Regions from separate parts of the Butyrivibrio sp. AE3004 genome, predicted to be linked through region 2. Evidence: riboswitches for the same ligand, from Rfam matches in the RefSeq annotation. Region 2 holds a riboswitch; the other holds the start of a gene.
The links. Region 2 has a riboswitch for cyclic di-GMP ahead of BV60_RS0108505 (Cna B-type domain-containing protein). Riboswitches for the same ligand answer to the same signal wherever they lie in the genome.
Positions count from the first base shown of each region.

Region 1 (3,426 bases), on a different contig from region 2:
TGCGTGATTTTTTTTCTTTTTCTTACATTTTTGACTTTATTTGCCAGTCTCATTGCTACATCAGATGGGGTGTCCCACATATAGTTAATATAGTCCATAATTTCATCCTTTCTATTGCTATTATTATAGCATTTTTAGGATGTCTGCAGCAATAAATTGATACTATAATAGCGTTTTTAATGCATTCGATTACGTTTGATTACGCAAAGAAAAAAGCCAGGAGTTATCTCCCAGCTCATTTCTCTTTCGCTTATATTTCATATGATACTTTCAGGCATTTTGGTTTCCGATTCTCTATTTTTTTCTTAAATATACTAAAATTGAGGCAGTAGAGAATAATTGTTGCTAATACAATATCGCTGATATAGCATCCCACAAATAAAGCGCAATATCTTTTCTCAATATATTTTGCAAGCATCATCATAAGAAATATTGTCCATGTGATGAGCACACAAATTCCATACGAAATATCTTTACAGCTACTAATACGGCACAAATTTTGTATATGCTTATAAAATTTGCTGGGGTTTCCTTTGATCCCTGCCACGATATCATCTTTGAAAATATCCAATATAAACACAGCACACGATCCCCCCATAACTAATTCCTGCATTGATACATAAATGATCATATTTATAAATAGAGCATAAATTTCAAGCCTTTGTATATCAAAATCGTTAAGATTCTCAAAGTTGAGCTTTTGGTGCATCAACTTTTCTAATCCCACCAATATTTTAACCAACACCACATTGACTAATAAAGGTGCAACAAATTCACATACCGCTTGAAAAAATGAATTTTCTATTATTTGCAATTGATCTACTGCGCTCGTCAGAAATAAAAGTACCCCATAAAAGAAAAGCGCCAAGATAAAATAGATAAAATATAATACTGATGTACCATCTAACGCTGAAAGCGCAAACGGTGCTCGTTTGTATTGTGTTATTTTCCACATGATACTTCCAGCAGAAATAAAAATAAGTAGCATTAGCACCCCAAGTAACATGACGTTTATCATTCTTTCGCCTCCAATTTTTCATAGATCATTTTTCATTGTCTATTTATCCCTTTTATACAATTATAAATCAAATAATTACGTTTTATAATAACAATTTTACCGATTTAATGTCTTTTATTATCCATTTTACGCAAATTAGCTTTATCAAAAAACATAAATAAAAATGATATTTTATAGTACTTTAGAAAGTTCCCAATTCAAAATATCACTATATCTAATGCATAATTCAATTGACATCAATTTTTATAAATCTTAAAATATTATTAATTTTAAAAGCAAACTAACTGGAAACCATAGGACGCAAAGCTATAGGGACTTTAACATGTCAGCCAGTTGCAAAAAAATGGCTGCACAAGTCAAAAAAATATTGGAGGGTTCCTATGCGTAAATCTAAGCACCATCATTTTCTGTTACTTGCAATTTCTTTTGCATGCATTTTTTCATTCATTATTCTATTTAATTCTAGCTTAACTGTATATGCAGTTAACCGCTCAGCAAATTTTAGGAAAACATATACTATCACAGGCGATAAAGCAAGAGATATTGTATCCATAGCCCAAGCTCAAGATGGCTTAACTGATAGCACATTTAAATATGGCGTAGCTTGGTGTGCATATTTTGTAGAAGACTGCGCTCGCTTAGCGGGTGCTGAAGATGCAATACCAAATAGCTTCAGCGGAGAAGGATACGCAGATGAATTGAGAAAAAAAATGATTAATTCATGTGGAGCACGCGTCATTTCACAATCAGAGGCTAGACCTGGCGATATCGTTTTCTATGATTATCAGGAAGGAAATCCTGATGCAGATCATGTGGGCATCGTAGTTGATAATGGTGGAAAGCATGCTGCTGAAGGAAATATTGTAAAAAAGGGGGAATCCGTTTCTAAAGCTTGGAAAAGCTTATCTACTTCAGGCAGAAATTCGAGACTCATTTTTTTACGTCCAAACTATTCAGCTACAACAAGTTATGATCCACAAGGATGTACTGATATTGCAAATGGCGGTTATGGCAATATCCAAGTAAGAGGTTGGGCTTTTGACAAAGATAATACTTCATCTCCTATCGAAGTTCATGTGTACATCGGTGGCCCAGCTGGAAGTGGTGAAGGCCATGTAATAAAAGCAGACAAATATCGCCCTGATGTAAACAATGCATTTAATGTTGGTGATTACCATGGTTTCTCAGACACTATTTCCACCAGTAAGACAGGTTCACAGCCTATTTACTTTTATGCAATAAATACAGGTGGCGGTTCAAATGTTTTATTTGATCAAAGGACAGTAACAATTAATGAAAAGGAAACTGTTAATTTCGGAGAACCATTAACTATACACGAGTATGTTAATGGCGGTGTCTTTTTTGATTGTGCTAACATATCATATACCGGAACAATTCAGTCATATGGAATAAGATATAAGCTTGCTGACCAAACTACTTGGATTGAAGCATACTCAAATTCAACAACTAAGAATCCATTTAGCTTTGGTAAAACACTCTCTTTTGAGTTTGATAAAAAATACGACGCTTATCTATATGTAAAAATGCAATCCGGTACCGAATTCAAGACCAATACCGTTCGTATAAATATGGAGACGCAACCGCCTATTGTTTCGGATATGGTAGTATCAAATTTGGATTCTGATGGTTTTGATTTTTCTTGCATCATAACTGATGATAGTGCTATCAAGTCAGTCGATATGTATTCTTACAAAATCGAAGATGACAAAAATACTAGTAAGCATACAGAGAAAGTTGAATTTTCTGATGGAAGATATCATTGTCATGTAAGTACAAGCAATCACAACAATAAAACTGGAGAATATAAGATACAAATTATTGTTTATGACAAATATAGTAATTTTGCCAATGTAAAAAAAGAACACATTATTGTTCCTACATGGGAAGAATGCCATCAAGTTGAAATTAAATTTGATTCTCAGGGTGGAAATTCTGTCACATCAGTATATACCACTTTAGGAACAACTATTGGAGCATCAGATATTCCTGAAAATCCTACGAAGGAAGGTTTCAAGTTTATAGGTTGGTTCGATAAAAATGGAGCCGAATGGGATTTTGCCAAAAATGTTGTAAATGACAATCCTCTTACATTGTATGCAAAATGGGAAGTTATTGAACCCAAAGACACTCCTGCTACAGAAAATAAAGAACCGAATGATACACCTTCGTCAAAAACAGATGAGCCAAAGGAAAATCCGGCTACAGAAAAGACAGATACTCCTGCTACAGGTAATAATGAATCACCTAGCACATCAACTGCCGAAAACAAAGAATCTCAAAACAAGCCTGCAGTTGATAGTAATGATTCAAAAGTAACTCCTGCCATCGACAATATAGATACCAAAGAAACTACTTCAACAGAGACCACAAAGACGCCACAAGTCGAT
Region 1 is NZ_JNLQ01000001.1:111,877-115,302, forward strand. Features, by position in the region: gene BV60_RS0100640 (helix-turn-helix domain-containing protein) at 1-98, opposite strand, end outside; gene BV60_RS0100645 (hypothetical protein) at 251-1,018, opposite strand; cyclic di-GMP riboswitch class I at 1,283-1,359, shown strand; gene BV60_RS0100650 (InlB B-repeat-containing protein) at 1,399-3,426, shown strand, end outside.
Region 1: it holds a riboswitch for cyclic di-GMP, as region 2 does, so the genes downstream of both, BV60_RS0100650 (InlB B-repeat-containing protein) here and BV60_RS0108505 (Cna B-type domain-containing protein) in region 2, are expected to answer to the same signal.

Region 2 (3,426 bases):
CCTAAGGTTGAGGGACGTAGTATGACTATGTTTCTTACTGAGAAGAAATAATTAGTTTGTTTCTCTTCGGATAATAATGGAAGAGTTACATATATAGTAATTGTTCAAACAACTTTCAGATGGATGATTACACTGCTTTATTAGCAGAGCATTTAGTATTTACAGCATAGGAGGATATAGTTATGCAGCACAAGATGAAAACAAACAGATCTGCTGCCAAGCGTTTCAAGGTAACAGGCACAGGTAAGCTGATCCGTAACAAGGCGTATAAGCGTCACATTCTTACAAAGAAGTCTACAAAGAGAAAGAGAAATCTTAGACAGGCAGCAGTAGTTGATGCTACTAATGTTAAGACAATGAAGAAGATTCTGCCTTACGTTTAATCTTAAGAGCAGTACCAGTTATTCGAAATTTATTTAGGAGGAAACCGAAATGGCAAGAATTAAAGGTGGCATGAACGCCAAGAAAAAGCATAAAAGAGTTTTAAAGCTCGCTAAGGGCTATAGAGGCGCTAGATCAAAACAGTACAGAGTTGCTAAGCAGTCAGTTATGAGAGCACTTACATCAGCATTTGCTGGACGTAAGCAGAAGAAGAGAGATATGAGATCTCTTTGGATCACACGTATCAACGCAGCAGCTCGTCTTAACGGTATGTCATATTCAAACCTTATGCATGGCCTTAAGCTTGCAGAGGTTGAGATCAACCGCAAGATGCTTGCAGAGATGGCTGTAAATGATCCTGAAGGATTCAAGACTCTTACAGAAATCGCTAAGCAGAAGATCGCGTAAGATATTTGAATACTGAGCAGAAGATGCTGAGCAAATTGAAAAAAATATTCTTAATACTTCCTACTCATCAGGTACGGTGTACCGCCTTCCCGCAAGGGGAAGGGGAATGAGATGGAAGTATTTTTTTTGTAATTACGAAAATCTTTTTTGAAAGTTTAATTATCTGCGTATAAACTTTATAAAGCACTCTTAATTCTTGATTAAAAAAATGTGTAAGTACTTGTAATAAAGTACATTTGTAGCTAAAGTACAAAGTAGAGGGAGAAGGGGCTTTTTCTTCATGGGTACAGGCATCTATTCACCCACACAATCACAAAAACAATTTGAATTGAAATTTATTTTTAAAAAATGATAAAAACTGTTGATTTTTATAATCAAATGTTTTATCATAAAACTAGAATTAGATGTGAAATATAATTACAAATATGATCAAGAGGTTGAACCTTTACGGTTGACTTTTTGAGATTACTTTAATACGGTTATAATTCAGGGCAAAGCTATCGCAAGGTAGTGACGCAAAGCTATAGGGTCTGTCAAGTGGCAGATAGCCAGCTGCCTGTGCTTACGTATGGTAAGTGCAGATTATTTGTGATGATTTGCCTTGTTTGAAACAGTTTCAAACAGGGCTTTTATTATGGTTTTTCACCATACTAAAAGCCTGATGTAGAGGGATCTTTAGTATGGATAAGAAAAACAAAGGTTTCGAGAAAGGGCAGGAATACTTAAAGAGGCATTCTTTCCTTAGACGATGGATATCGGTAATGCTGGTTATTGCGTTACTCATTACGACAGGAACGTTATATGCTATGAATAAGGCGGCATCCGCAGTGACCGAAGAAGGTGCTGAGGAAGTTGGAATGGTATTAAGTGGTGATGCTTCCGGTGATGGTGAAGATAGCTCGGATTTTGCAAGTTATGGATTGAATGCAGATAATTCCGAAGAAACTGCGGAAGAAGGTTCTTCCGAAAACGATACCTCTGAAGATGGCCTGGATTATGTTGAACCATCAGAATCTGAGGATACTACGGAAGAAACAACAGAAGAAACTAATACTGAGGAAGTAACGGAAGAAGCCAATTCTGAAGCTGAAGATACAGATAACGGCAGCGAAAACAATTCTGATGAATCTTCGGAAAATCAGGATGCTGAGAATACATCTGAATCTGAAAACAGTTCTGAAAATGGTTCTCAGAATGAAAGCGAAGCTATGGATGAAACTAATGGCGAGGGCACTATAGCGGACGGTACTTCCAAAACTGACGATGAGGAAGACACAGAGGACGAAGATAAGGCTGATAAAACAGGAAAAGAAGTAAAGGCGAAGAAAGAGAAAACTTCAGGTCTTGGAACAAATTTAAATATACAGGATGTAGTACTTACCGTATCTTATGTTAATGAGGATGGTGAGCTTATTGTTGACGGAGATGGTCAGCCACTTGCTGAGCAGAAGAAGATCAGCCTTGAGGATAGCATCAATCTTTCTGCCGAAAACTCAGAAGTAAAGGAGATAGAGGGATATACCTTTAAGGCAGCAAAACTCGAAGGCGAAATAATTACAAAAATTGAAGTAAAGACTGAAGATGCTTCAAATATCTCATCAAATGGCAGTGATGAAGCAACTGAAAACTCAGATTCTGAAATCTCAGAGGAATCAGAGCAAAATAATACCGACTCAGATACAACCGAAACTGAAAGTACTGAAACAGAAAGTACTGAATCAGATAGTACAGAAACAGCTTCATCATATAAATATTATGTAGTAACGCTTGAAGATGGAAATACCCTTGATATAAAAGAAGATAAAAACATCGATTTTGTTTACTCAGGAGAAGGTGAAACAAAAACAAAAACTGTTATTGTAAGTGACGTTAAGATAACTGCGCATTATCAGTATATTGACGGAACTGAGATTGTTCCAAGTAAAGAAGTATCTACTACGGATACTCTTGATCTTACAAGTTCAGAAAACGTGGAAAAGCTTGAAAATTGCTTTTTCAGTAAAGTTCAATATGAAGATAAAAAGATAGTTGCCATTAAGGCGGTAGAAAAAGAAATAACAGAAGATAAGGTAAAAGAGGCAATTGAGAAGGGAAATACAAAAGACTCTGATGCCAAAGAAACATCTGATGAAAATGTAACAGATGAGACTAAAGAAGAGAAAGCACAGGAATCACAGGAAACAGATGAAGCTGCAAGTGACAGTGATTCATCTAATGAGAACGATACTCAGAAGAGTGGACGTACTGTCAACGTTACCGAAGGCGATGACGGAAGCATAAAAATTGAAGAGGGCAGCGACAATACTTATGCTGCATACGAACTTATCACAGCAGATGGTGAAACTATTGAGCTTACTGAGGATGCGGACCTTCAGTACATTTATCATAGAGCTAATAAAGAAACATCCTTTACCTTAGCCGGAGAGAAATTTACTGTTATAGCTGTACTTTCCAAGCCTGAATGTCTTCCTGAGGGAATCATGCTTAAGGTTTCTGAGGTTACTGCAAAGACTGAAGGATACAACTATGATGCATATCTTCAGGCAATGAATGAAAATGCTGAAAGTATTGCAGAGGCCAATGGTGGTGAAGCTCAGACCTATGACGAGAATAATACAATGCTTTACGACATTGCAT
Region 2 is NZ_JNLQ01000002.1:1,213,353-1,216,778, forward strand. Features, by position in the region: gene infC (translation initiation factor IF-3) at 1-51, shown strand, start outside; gene rpmI (50S ribosomal protein L35) at 183-383, shown strand; gene rplT (50S ribosomal protein L20) at 433-789, shown strand; cyclic di-GMP riboswitch class I at 1,270-1,349, shown strand; gene BV60_RS0108505 (Cna B-type domain-containing protein) at 1,470-3,426, shown strand, end outside.